DNA from 4 places in the Streptomyces nanhaiensis genome. Region 2 is predicted to be linked to each of the others. Evidence: riboswitches for the same ligand, from Rfam matches in the RefSeq annotation. Region 2 holds a riboswitch; each other region holds the start of a gene.
The links. Region 2 has a riboswitch for cyclic di-AMP ahead of ACLIYP_RS14925 (transglycosylase family protein). Riboswitches for the same ligand answer to the same signal wherever they lie in the genome.
Positions count from the first base shown of each region.

Region 1 (3,025 bases), on a different contig from region 2:
CCACATCAAGATCGGTGTGAAGCTCACCCTGCTGGTGGTGATCCTCGGCCTGGTCTACGTCAAGCGGGACGAGGAGCGGCTGCCCGCGCCGCTGTTCGGCACCATCGGCCTGCTCACCGTCGCCAACATCTTCATCGCCGTCATGTGGACGTAGTCGGTCACCCGGACGGCCGGCGGCGGGCGGACGGCGGTGCGCAGGCACGGCCGCCCGCCCGCAGGCAGTCCGGGTGACCGACTCAGGCCGGCCGGACCGCGCTGTGGAAGGGCATGTGGTCGACGGACTCGTAGCGCACCTCGGCGCCCGGTTTCGGCGCGTGGATCATCTGGCCGCCGCCCGCGTAGATGCCGACGTGGCTGATGTCGTCGTAGAAGAAGACCAGATCACCCGGCCGCATGTCGGCCTCGGCGATCCGGGTGCCCGCGTCCACCTGGTCGTAGGTGGTGCGCGGCAGTGAGACGCCCGCGCTGAGCCAGGCGGCCTGGGTCAGCCCCGAGCAGTCGTAGGAGTTGGGGCCGGTGGCGCCCCAGACGTACGGCTTGCCGAGCTGGGCCTCGGCGAAGGCGAGCACCTTCTGGGCCTTCGCGGTGTACGAGTCGTCCGCGGTGCCGCCGGTCCCGGTGTCCGTGCCGCCGCTGTCCGTGCCCGTGTCCGTGCCGCCGCCGGTGTCCGTGCCGCTGTCCGCCGGCGTCCCGGCCCGCTCCTCGCGCTCGGCGGCGGCCTCGGCCTCGGCCTGCCTCTCGCGCTCGGCGGCGGCGGCCGCCTTGCGGCGGGCCTCCTCCTGCCGCCTGCGCTCCTGCGCGGCCAGGCGCGCCTTCTCCTCGGCGGTCAGCTCCGACAGGAGTTTCCGGGCCTGCGCCAGCTTGCCCTGGACGGTCTTCTTGCTGTCCGCCAATTCCTTCTGCGCGTCGGTGAGTTCGGCCAGGCTCGCCGACGCCTCCGAGCGCTTCTTCCGAGCCGCGCGCTGCTCGTCCCGGTAGTCGTCGACGGCCTGCCGCTGGCGGTCGGTTATCCGGTCCATCAGGTGCTTGCGGCCGAAGAAGTCCTGGGGGTCGTCGGACAGGAGCAGCACCGCGGTGTCGGAGACCCCTCCGCCGCGGTACTGCGCGGTGGCGTAGCCGCCCAGCTTCCGGCGGGCGTCGTTGAGCCTGTCCGCGCGCTCGGCGGCCTCGTCGAGGAGCCGGTCGACCTCCTCGCGCTGCTCGTCCGCCTTCTCCCTGGCCGCGTTGTACTTCTGCGTCGCGCTGCCCGCCTCCCGGTAGAGCGCGTCCACCCGCTCGCGGACCTCCTCGATCGAGGGCCGGTCGTCCTCGGGCGCGGCCTGGGCGGGGCCCTGGGAGAGAAGGGTCGCGGAGGCGATGGCCGCGGTGGTGAGCCCGACCGCTCCGCGACGGGAGGCGGGGGACAGCAGGGGGGTGCGCGGTCTGCGGTGCGACGCCAAGGCGAGCGCTCCTTCCGTGGAACACCGCCTACCGGGTTAGCTGACGGGTTCGGGCGTCGGAAGTCCGCCCTACGGGCCCGCGGGCCCGATTCACCCCATGGGGAGTGGGTCCCCGGCCCCGGCCGCACGGCCGGGCTCGGCGGAGGCCGCCCGTGCCGACGCTGTCGCCGGCGAGGGGTCCGGGCCGCCTGACGCTGGACCGTAGAGCACCGGTGGGGCTCCTGTGAAGGCTGGTGTTCGGTATATCCCGAAACCGATTCGTTATCGGTCGGTTATCGTCCGTTTCGGGCTCCCGCCGCCGGACCCGGCCGCTCCGGGGGCGGCGTTCAGTCGCGGGAGCGGCGCCCGGGCCAGCGGTACGGGTGGCGCACGACGATCGTCCCCACCTTGGAGCCGCCGCTGATCCGCAGCACCGGCATCCCGGGCACGGGCGGTTCGGTGGCCCGGTTCCGCACGGAGCCCATCCCGGAGGTCACCTCCTCGGCCCGCACCGTCCAGCCGCGCGGCACGACGACCCTGATCTCGCCCATTCCCGCGTCGAGCTCCAGACGGACCTCGCGGTGGCGGCACTCCGCCCGCGTGAAGTCGATCACGATCCGACCCAGCGTGGTCTTGGCGGTGACCCGCTCCGGCACCACCCAGTGGCCGTCCTGCCGGATGTCACCGGCGACCGTCCTCAGCGCCAGCGGCTCCTGAGCGCTCGGGGCCAGGCCCGCCGCGTCCTGGCCGGGCAGGTCCGCGACCAGTGCCTCCAGTTCGCCGTAGGTCTTGGCGGCGAACGCCTTCTCCAGCCGCTCGTCCAGCTCCTCCAGGTCGATGCGGCCGTCGCCGGCGGCCTCGCGCAGCCGCTCGGCCACCGCCTCTCGGTCGGTGTGCCCGGCGCGCAGCTCCGAGCCGGGACGGGGACGGGGCGCGGGGGCGTCGGTCATGCCCGCCATCTTAGGAGGGCCGCCCCGGCCGCGGGCGCGGCGTCCTAGACTCGACGGCGATGAGCAGCCTCTTCGACGACAGCTTCCTGGCCGACCTCGAGCCCTCCGGGGACGAGGAGCCGCCGCCCCCGCCGGAGGAGGCGTCCGCACCGCCGGAGGACGACGTCCCCGACGACCTCTTCGCGGGCGCCTTCGGCGCAGGCGGGGCGCGCGACGCCTACTACGGCAACGGCGCGGCCCGTCCCGTCGTCGATCCGGCCGCCCTGCTGGAGGGGCTCAACGACCAGCAGCGCGCGGCCGTGGTGCACACCGGCTCGCCCCTGCTGATCGTCGCGGGCGCCGGGTCGGGCAAGACGCGGGTGCTCACCCACCGCATCGCGCACCTGCTGGGCGCACGCGGCGTCCACCCCGGGGAGGTCCTCGCGATCACCTTCACCAACAAGGCCGCGGGCGAGATGAAGGAGCGCGTGGCGGAGCTGGTCGGCCCGCGCGCCCAGTCGATGTGGGTCTCCACCTTCCACAGCGCGTGCGTGCGCATCCTGCGGCGCGAGAGCAAGAAGCTCGGCTTCACCTCCAGCTTCTCGATCTACGACGCCGCCGACTCCCGCCGTCTGATGGCGCTGGTCTGCCGGGACCTGGACCTGGATCCCAAGCGAT
Region 1 is NZ_JBKJFM010000179.1:991-4,015, forward strand. Features, by position in the region: gene ACLIYP_RS26630 (hypothetical protein) at 1-154, shown strand, start outside; gene ACLIYP_RS26635 (C40 family peptidase) at 237-1,439, opposite strand; cyclic di-AMP (ydaO/yuaA leader) riboswitch at 1,450-1,591, opposite strand; gene ACLIYP_RS26640 (DUF1707 domain-containing protein) at 1,766-2,368, opposite strand; gene pcrA (DNA helicase PcrA) at 2,428-3,025, shown strand, end outside.
Region 1: linked by a shared signal. The riboswitch ahead of ACLIYP_RS26635 (C40 family peptidase) and the one ahead of ACLIYP_RS14925 (transglycosylase family protein) in region 2 are both predicted to bind cyclic di-AMP.

Region 2 (3,025 bases):
GCGGCCGAGCGGGAGGCGCTGGATCTGGGGGCCGAACTCCTCCAGGGCGACGGGGGCGAGCGCGACTTCCGCGTCTACCGGGACCCGGCCGGGCACCCCTTCTGCCTCTGCGTGGAGTGAGACGGCCGGCCGCCGGGGCGCGGTGGGGCAGGGCGCCGGGGCGAGGAACGAGGAAGAGGCGGGCGGGGCGGGGGTGTTCGCACACCCCTGCCCCGCCCGCCTCCCGACCGGCTCCGGACTCGGTTGACCGGGCCGGTGAGGGTCAGGTCCCTCAGATGCTGACGCCGTTGGCCCGCAGGTAGGCCAGGGGGTCGATGTCCGAGCCGTAACCGGGGGCGGTACGGATCTCGAAGTGCAGGTGCGGACCGGTGCTGTTGCCGGTGGAGCCGACGGCGCCGATCTGCTGGCCGGCGCTGACCGTCTGGCCGGCGCTGACCGACAGCGAGGACAGGTGGCCGTACTGGCTGTACCGGCCGTCGTTGTGACGGATGACGACCTGGTTGCCGTAGGCCCCGCCCCAGCCGGCGGAGACCACGGTGCCGCTGGTGACGGCCTTCACCGGGGTGCCGGAGGCGGCGGCGAAGTCCTCACCGGTGTGGCCGTTGGACCAACGGGCGCCGGAGGCCTTGTAGGAGCCGGACGGAGCGGCGTTCACCGGAGCGGTGTAGCCGGTGACCGCACCGCGGTCACTGCGGTCGGCGCGCTCGGCCGACTGCTGCACGGCCTCGGCCTTCTCGGTCTTCTCGGCCTTGGGGGCGGCCTTCGGGGCCGGCTTGGCCTCGGGCTTGGCCTCGGGCTTGGCCGCGGCCTTCTGCTGGGTGGCGGCGCCGCCCAGGGTGAGCTCCTGACCCGGGAAGATCAGGTTCGGGTTGTCGCCGATGACCTGGCGGTTGTCCTCGTAGATGCGCTCCCAGCCGCCCTGGACGCCCTGGGCGTTGGCGATCTTGGAGAGGGTGTCGCCGCCGACGACCTCGTAGGAGGTGCCGGCGCCGGCGCCGTGGTCGTGGCTGTGGCTGTGGCCGTGGGCGCGCTCACCGCGGTCCGCGCGCTGCGGCGCGGCCTGGGTCTTCTGCTGCTTCGGCTCGGCCTCGGCCTTCGGAGCGGCGGCCGGGGCCTGCTCCTTCTGCTCGGTGGGGTTGCTCTGGCCGTCGGGGGAGACGGCCGGGGCGGGACCGCCCTTGGTCAGGCCGGCCTTGACCGAGCACACGGGCCAGGCGCCCGGGCCCTGTCCCGCCAGCACCTTCTCGGCGACGGCGATCTGCTGGTCCTTGGTGGCGAGGTCGGCACGCGGCGCGTACTGGGTACCGCCGAAGGCGGCCCAGGTGCTCTGCGTGAACTGCAGGCCGCCGTAGAAACCGTTGCCGGTGTTGATGCTCCAGTTGCCCGTGCTCTCGCACTGGGCGACCTTGTCCCAGGTCTCGACGGAGGCCGCGTTGGCTCCGCCGGCGGCCATGAGGGGAAGGGCCATGCCGGCGCCGCCCACGGAGATGGCGAGCGACAGGCGGGTGAGACGGCTGTTGCGCATACGACGGTGACGTCCGCGTGCGGACATAGGTGTGCTCCTTCTCCTACGCCTGCGAGGTGAGCTGTCGGGTTCGGGCTGGAGTTGCCCGGCCATGTGTGCCGCGGCGCGTGGCGCGCGGCATGGCTTCACCCCAAGCCGTCCCGTATGAGCCCGGGACGGCGACTTACCTTGGGTCCCCCGCTCCTGTCATCGGGTGGTGTGGATGGTCCAGCCCGCCGCCGTTGACAGGATTCGGCGTTCGACAGCGGGCCGCCGCACATTCGTACGGCACGGCCAGAACGGTAGACACATCGTTTCCGCCGATACAAGCCGATGGGTCACAGGACGCCCGTTTCGAAGGCTTTGATGATCGTCGGATCGTCACCGTCCGCTGCGTTCACTTCCCGAAGAGTGGCGGAACCCGCCTCTGACGCGCTGTCACTTCTCGCCACTGCCAGGGGCGATGACGCAGAAGGCCCTCCACCGGCACGCAGAGCGACGTACCGGGGAGGGCCGGCTCGTGAGTTGAATCACGAGGAGGTCAAGGAGCTATCCGTCGAGCTGTCCGATGGTGGCGATCGACGGGCCGCGCCTGGTCCGCTCGTGGCGGGCGACCGCCTCCGCGTCGCGCAGCACGCGCACCGCGTTCTTCCAGGTGAGCTTCGCGAGGTCGGCCTCGGACCAGCGGCGGTCCAGCAACTCGGCCACCAGATGCGGATATCCGGACACATCGCTCAGATCGGACGGGGTGAAGGCCGTGCCGTCGAAGTCGCCGCCGATGCCGATGTGGTCGATGCCCGCGACCTCGCGCATGTGGTCCAGGTGGTCGGCGACCGTCGCCGCCGTGGCCACCGGGCGCGGGTTGGCCTCCTCGTACGCGCGCTGGACCGCCAGGCCCCTCTCGCTGCCGTCCAGGGGGTGAAGGCCGTGGGCGCGCATGTTCTCGTCGGCGGCCTCGGTCCAGGCGACGGCGGCGGGCAGCACGAACTTCGGCACGAATGTGGCCATCGCCACACCGCCGTTGACCGGAAGCCGCTCCAGCACGTCGTCGGGGACGTTGCGCGGGTGGTCGCACACCGCGCGGGCCGAGGAGTGCGAGAAGACCACCGGCGCCGTCGTCACCCGCAGGGCGTCGCGCATGGTGGCGGGCGCCACATGGGAGAGGTCCACCAGCATCCCCAGCCGGTTCATCTCACGCACGACCTCCTCGCCGAAGCGGGTCAGGCCGTCGTGGCGCGGGGTGTCGGTGGCCGAGTCCGCCCAGTCGATGGTGTCGTTGTGGGTGAGTGTCATGTAGCGCACACCCAGCCGGTACAGGGCACGCAGTGTGGCCAGGGAGTTGTTGATGGAGTGGCCGCCCTCGGCGCCCGTCAGGGAGGCGATGCGGCCCTCGGCGCGGGCCGCCTCCATGTCGTCGGCGGTGAAGGCGAGCCTGAGGTCGGCCGGGTGGCGGTCGGCCAGCCGCCGCACCACGTCGATCTGCTCCAGGCAGGCGCTGACGGCGGCGTCGCCGGTCAGGTC
Region 2 is NZ_JBKJFM010000058.1:11,898-14,922, forward strand. Features, by position in the region: gene ACLIYP_RS14920 (VOC family protein) at 1-120, shown strand, start outside; gene ACLIYP_RS14925 (transglycosylase family protein) at 272-1,552, opposite strand; cyclic di-AMP (ydaO/yuaA leader) riboswitch at 1,557-1,734, opposite strand; gene ACLIYP_RS14930 (dipeptidase) at 2,054-3,025, opposite strand, start outside.

Region 3 (3,025 bases), on a different contig from region 2:
CTGCTCGCCGACGCGCTGCGCGCCCCCGCCTTCCCCGAGGGCGAGGTCGAGAGGCTGGTGCGCAACCGCCTGGACGAGATCCCGCACGAGCTGGCCAATCCCGCCCGCCGGGCGGCCATCGCGCTGTCGAAGGAGCTGTTCCCGGCCGACTCCCGGCTCTCGCGGCCCCGCCAGGGAGCCGAGGAGACCATCGGGAACATCGACGCCGCGGCGGTGCGCGCCTTCTACGCGGAGCACGTGCGGCCCTCCACGGCCACGGCCGTGGTGGTCGGCGACTTCACCGGGGTGGACCTGGACAAGGCGCTGGCCGAGACCCTCGGGGACTGGAAGGGCGCGGCCGCCGGGCCGCGCCCGGTCCCGCCGATCACCGCGGACGACACCGGCCGGGTGGTCGTCGTGGACCGGCCCGGAGCGGTGCAGACCCAGCTCCTCATCGGCCGGATCGGCCCCGACCGGCACGACCGGGTCTGGCCCGCCCAGGTGCTCGGCACGTACTGCCTGGGCGGCACGCTCACCTCCCGCCTGGACCGGGTGCTGCGCGAGGAGAAGGGCTACACCTACGGCGTGCGGGCCTTCGCCCAGGTGCTGCGCTCCTCGCCCGAGGGCACCGGCGCCTCGATGCTGGCGATCAACGGCTCGGTGGCCACCGATGTGACGGGTCCCGCACTGGAGGACCTGTGGCGCGTGCTGCGCACCCTGGCGGAGGAGGGCCTCACCGACGCCGAGCGCGACACGGCCGTGCAGAACCTGGTGGGGGTGGCCCCGCTGCGTTACGAGACGGCGGCTGCCGTGGCCGGCACCCTCGCCGACCAGGTGGAGCAGCACCTTCCCGACGACTACCAGGCGAAGCTGTACGCGCGTCTGGCCGAGACCGGCACGGTGGAGGCGACGGCGGCGGCCGTGGCCGCTTTCCCCGCGGACCGCCTGGTGACGGTGCTGGTGGGAGACGCGTCACAGATCGCCGACACGGTGCGCGACCTGGGCATCGGAGAGGTGACGGTCGTCACGGACCAGTGATCCCCGGCCGCGCCGCGGCGGCTGTGTGAAGGAAGGCCCTTGGTGGGGTTGCCACACCAAGGGCCTTCCGTATGTCCGGTTTTGGGCTGTTCCGGTGGGCGGCCTGTGTGGTGTGGCCTACAAAAGACACTATTTGCTTGCTCGCTCAAATTTGTCCGTTTAGCGTCGATCCCGCTGGCCGTCAGAAGTGACCGCGACCGCGGCCGACGGCAGTGATCGCCGAGTCCCCCGAGCGGGGGAGCCGGGGACCCACCCTCCCGCCCTTCTGCGCGGGAGCGGTCCTCCTCCGAGGCACCTGGGGTGAATCGGGCCGTGCGCCCGTAGGAGACCTTCCTGCTCCGAACCCGACAGCTAACCCGGTAGGCGAGAAGGAAGGAAAGGAGTACGCCTCCCATGGCGTTCACCCGTGCCACCGCGCAGCTCGCCGAGAAGCTGACCGAGAAGCTCACCGGGCTCACCGAGAGCCTCACCGAGAAGCACCACCTCTCCAGCCGCTCCGTGCGCACCCGCGCCGGTCTGGTCGGAGCCGCCGCCGTCGCCGTCACCGGCGTGGTCGGCGCCGCCGCCACCCCCGCGATCGCCGCTCCGGGCGAGGGCTCGGGAACCTACGCCCTGGGCTTCGTCCAGGCCATGGCCGTCGGCGACACGATCGCCGACGACGTCAGGGCCCAGGCCCAGGCTCAGCAGCGTGTGGCCGACGCCGCCGCGGAGAAGGCCGCCGCGGAGAAGGCGGCAGAGGAGAAGGCCGCGAAGGAGAAGGCCGCGAAGGAGAAGGCCGCGAAGGCCGCCGAGGCGGCCAAGGAGCGCGAGGCCGCCGCGAAGCGCGAGGCCGCCGCGAAGAAGCGCGCGAACGAGCGAGCCGACCGCTCCGCCGAGCGCCGCTCGGCCACCGGCTACGTCGACCCGGTCGCGGGCGTGGACACCACCACCACCTACAAGCAGGCCGGCGCCTCCTGGTCCTCCGGCAAGCACAGCGGCATCGACTTCCCCGCCAACACCGGCACCCCGGTGCGGTCCGTCGGCCCGGGCACCGTGGTGACGGTCGGCTGGGGCGGCGCGTACGGCAACCAGATCGTCATCCGCCACGACGACGGCAAGTACACCCAGTACGCCCACCTGTCCGCCACGAAGGTCTCGGCGGGCCAGAAGGTCGGCGGCGGCCAGCAGATCGGCGCGGTCGGCTCCACCGGCAACAGCACCGGCCCGCACCTGCACTTCGAGGCCCGCAACGGCGCCCACTACGGCTCGGACTTCAACCCGATCACCTATCTGGCCGGCAAGGGCGTCGACGTCTGACGGACCGGGCCCGCAGGGCACCCGGCGATCACGCACCGGCATCCGCCGCGCGGCCCGAGAGGTCGCGCGGCGGATGTTTTCACGTCTGTTTTCCGGCGGGCATCGGAAAACGCGTGGCAGTGGAATACAGTTCGTCTCTGCGGCACTTCGGGAAACATGGAGACGGCGGTGGAGGTCGGCCCATGCGTATTTCCGCGCACATGGTGTGCAGCGCGGTCCGTGACGACATCGTCTCCGGTGTGTTCCCGCCCGGGGCCCGGCTCACCGAGGAACTCCTCGCCAGACGCTACGGCGTCTCCCGCGTCCCGGTGCGCGAGGCCCTGCGGACCCTGGAGTCGGAGGGCTTCGTCGTCTCCCGCCGCCACGCGGGCGCCTGTGTCGCCCAGCCCACCGAGCAGGAGGCCGCCGACCTGCTCGACATCCGCGCCCTGCTGGAGCCGCTGGGTACCGCGCGGGCCGCCCGGCGCCGCACCGAGGCGCAGCTGAGGGTGCTGCGCGGACTGGTCCGCCTGGGCCTGCAGCGCGCGGAGAGCGGTCGGCTGTCCGACCTGGGGGCTCTGGAGGACTGGTACCACGAGACGCTGGCCCGGGCGTCGGGCAGTCCCAGTCTGGCCTCGCTGCTCACGCAGCTGCGCCGCAAGATCAACTGGGTCTACGCCGCGGAACCGCCGCTGCGCGCGGTCGCCGTGTGGCGGGAGCACGGAGCCGTCGT
Region 3 is NZ_JBKJFM010000004.1:45,649-48,673, reverse strand. Features, by position in the region: gene ACLIYP_RS02390 (M16 family metallopeptidase) at 1-1,017, shown strand, start outside; cyclic di-AMP (ydaO/yuaA leader) riboswitch at 1,225-1,397, shown strand; gene ACLIYP_RS02385 (M23 family metallopeptidase) at 1,411-2,313, shown strand; gene ACLIYP_RS02380 (GntR family transcriptional regulator) at 2,496-3,025, shown strand, end outside.
Region 3: linked by a shared signal. The riboswitch ahead of ACLIYP_RS02385 (M23 family metallopeptidase) and the one ahead of ACLIYP_RS14925 (transglycosylase family protein) in region 2 are both predicted to bind cyclic di-AMP.

Region 4 (3,025 bases), on a different contig from region 2:
CAGGTCGGACGCCTCGGAGGCGGCGTGGGCGACGGCCAGCGAGACGCCGAGGATGGCGTTGGCGCCGAGGGAGGACTTGTCCGGGGTGGCGTCCAGGTCGAACATCGCCTGGTCGATCAGGCGCTGCTCGGTGGCGTCGTATCCGACCAGCTCCGGGCCGATCTGCTCGATGACGGCGAGGACGGCCTTCTCGACGCCCTTGCCGCCGTAGCGGCTCTTGTCTCCGTCACGCAGCTCAAGGGCCTCGAAGGCGCCCGTGGAGGCGCCGGACGGAACGGCTGCACGACCGGTGCTGCCGTCGTCGAGGCCGACCTCGACCTCGACCGTGGGGTTGCCTCGCGAGTCGAGGATCTCGCGGGCCACTACGACGTCGATGGACGGCACGAGGGTCTCCTTCGTGTGTGTCGGGCGTGTGTGTCGGGTCTCAGTGCCCTGAGCCTATCCGGCCCGCGCACGCCACCTCGCCGACAGCCCGTGCCATACGGCGGAACGGAGGGTGAAATCGCAGCTCAGCGCGGGTGAGAGCATTTTGTTTCCAAATTGAATAAACCCGGTGCGGCGCGCCCTCCGCCGGGGGAGGTGACACACCGCACCGGGCTGGCGCCGCCGGGTGACGGGAGCGGCGCCGGGGCGGGCACAGCAGGGGATCAGACCCGGAGCTGCTGGCCGGGGAAGATCAGGTTGGGGTCGTCGCCGATGACGTCGGCGTTGTCCTGGTGGATCCGCTGCCAGGTGGTGCCGTGGGCGGCGGCGATGGCGCGCAGCGTGTCGCCGGACTTGACCGTGTAGCCGGACTCGGCGCCGTCCCGGTGGTCGTCCGCCCGCTCGGAGGCGCCCCGCGGCAGCGACCCGGACTGCTTCTGGGACTGCTCCTGCGACTGGCTCCGGTACTGGTTCCGCGGCTGAGGCTGCGAGCGGTCGCGCGACTCGGAGTACGTCCGCCCGGCGCCGGGGCCGACGGAGCGGCCGCCGCCCGGGTCCACCTCGGCCGCGGGCCCGTCGGCGGTGAGGCCGCCCTTCTCGGCGCAGGCCCAGGCGCGCGGCCCCTGCATGGCCAGCAGCCGCTCGGCCACGGCGATCTGCTGCTCCCTGGTGGCCAGATCGGCGCGCGGCGCGTACCGGGTGCCGCCGGCGGCCTCCCAGCTGGACTGGGAGAACTGCAGACCGCCGTAGTAGCCGTTGCCGGTGTTGATGGACCAGTCGCCGCCGGACTCGCACTGGGCCACCCGCTCCCAGGTGTCGACGGAGGCGGCCGAGGCGCCCGGCGCGCCCGCCACCGGAACGGCGATGGCGGCGCCCGCGGCGCCCGTCAGCGCGGCCGCGCGGACGGCTCTGGCGGTGCGGCTGTCGTGCCCCTTGCCGGTGAACAGCATGGACGTCCCTTGTCTCACCGACGCCTGCGAGGTGAGCTGTCGGGTTCGGGCAGTGAGCAAGCCCGGCCGTCCGGGGCGCGGAGCCCCGGGCGACTTCACCCCAAGCCGCCTCGGACCGTGCGGTCCTGGGCGGCGCCTACCTGGTTCCCCCGCTCCTGCCATCGGCGCTGACGCGACGACTGCCCACCGGCCGCCGGCAGGATTCGGCGCTGCGGTCGGTGGCACTCGCGGTGCGAGCGACACGACGGTAAGCACACCGGGGCATACGTCTCAAAGCATGTCAGAAACCCGCGGTTCACCCTTTCTGACGCCCGCACGGATGGAACCCGCAGGTCAGGTGAGGAGCGTTAGGCCGGACAGGAACGACACGCCGCAGTCGCCCGGGAGGGTCATCCCGCAGGGCCGTCCGCGCTCATCCGAGAGTGAGCTCCTGTCCCGGCAGGATCAGGTCCGGATCCTCGCCCACGACGTCCTTGTTGCTCTCGTACAGCCCGCTCCAGCCGCCCGGCACGCCGTGCTCCTGGGCGATCGTCACGAGCGAGTCCCCGGGGCGCACGAGGTAGCCCTCGTCCGTCCCGCGGGTGCCCAGACCGCTCACGGTGCCCGCCAGCGCGGGGCGCTCGGCGCGGGCGGAGCGGTCGGCGGCCTCCCCGGACCGCTCGTCGCCGGCGGCCTCCCGGCCCTCCGGCGCCCGGCTCTCCGCCCCGCGTTCCAGCTCCAGTTCGCGCGGGTCGCGCTCGCCGCGGTGCTTTCCGGTGCCCTCTCCCGCCTCGGCGCGGGCGCCGTCCTTCGCACCGCCGTCCTTCGCGCCCTCGTCCTCGGCGCCGTCCCGTGCAGTGCCGTCCTCCGCGGCGCCGCCCTTCGGGGCCTTCCGCTCGTCCCCGGCGCCGCCCTTCGCGCCGCCGGACCCGTCCTCGTCCTCGCCGGCGGCCGGGGACTCCTCCTCCGCGTCGCCGCCCGGCAGGACGCCGTCCAGGAGGCCCCCGCCGCTCCCGCCGTCCCGCGCGTCCTCCTCCGGCAGGAGGTTGCCCGGGTCGATGGCCGGGGCCTCGCCGGTGGTGTCGTGGCGCAGCCCGGCATTGACGCCGCAGGAGGGCCAGGCCTCCGGCCCCTGGTCGGCGAGGATCTTCTCGGCCACCGCGACCTGCTGGCTGCGGCTGGCGAGGTCGGGGCGCTCGGCGTACGACGTGCCGCCGTACTGCTCCCAGATCTCCTGGGTGAGCTGGAGGCCTCCGTAGTAGCCGTTGCCGGTGTCGGCGCTCCACAGGCCGCCGCTCTCGCACTGCGCGACCCGGTCCCAGGTGTCGAGGTCTGCCGCCTGCGCGCCCGCCGCCCCGAGCAGGGGGATGGCGAATCCCGCGCCGGTCACTCCTGCCGTGACGAAGATGGCGGGAGCCTGGCGGGGGCGGCGGTGTCTACCGTTCCCGGAAAGCATGTGTGGAGCCTCTCGTGCGTGGACAGATGACAAGGTCGAGCGGTTGACGGCTGAACGTAGCGTCACCGGGCCGATCATCACAAGTCAGTGTCTCGCAGATCACGCACTGATCACGCACATGACTGTGCGTCACCCGCGCACCGGGTCGAACTCCACCGGCAGTTCGCGCAGTCCGCGCATGATGAGGCCGCCCCGCCAGCGCAAATCGGCAGGTTCC
Region 4 is NZ_JBKJFM010000081.1:3,279-6,303, reverse strand. Features, by position in the region: gene eno (phosphopyruvate hydratase) at 1-384, opposite strand, end outside; gene ACLIYP_RS18155 (transglycosylase family protein) at 648-1,373, opposite strand; cyclic di-AMP (ydaO/yuaA leader) riboswitch at 1,380-1,550, opposite strand; gene ACLIYP_RS18150 (transglycosylase family protein) at 1,786-2,742, opposite strand; gene ACLIYP_RS18145 (cytochrome P450 family protein) at 2,938-3,025, opposite strand, start outside.
Region 4: linked by a shared signal. The riboswitch ahead of ACLIYP_RS18155 (transglycosylase family protein) and the one ahead of ACLIYP_RS14925 (transglycosylase family protein) in region 2 are both predicted to bind cyclic di-AMP.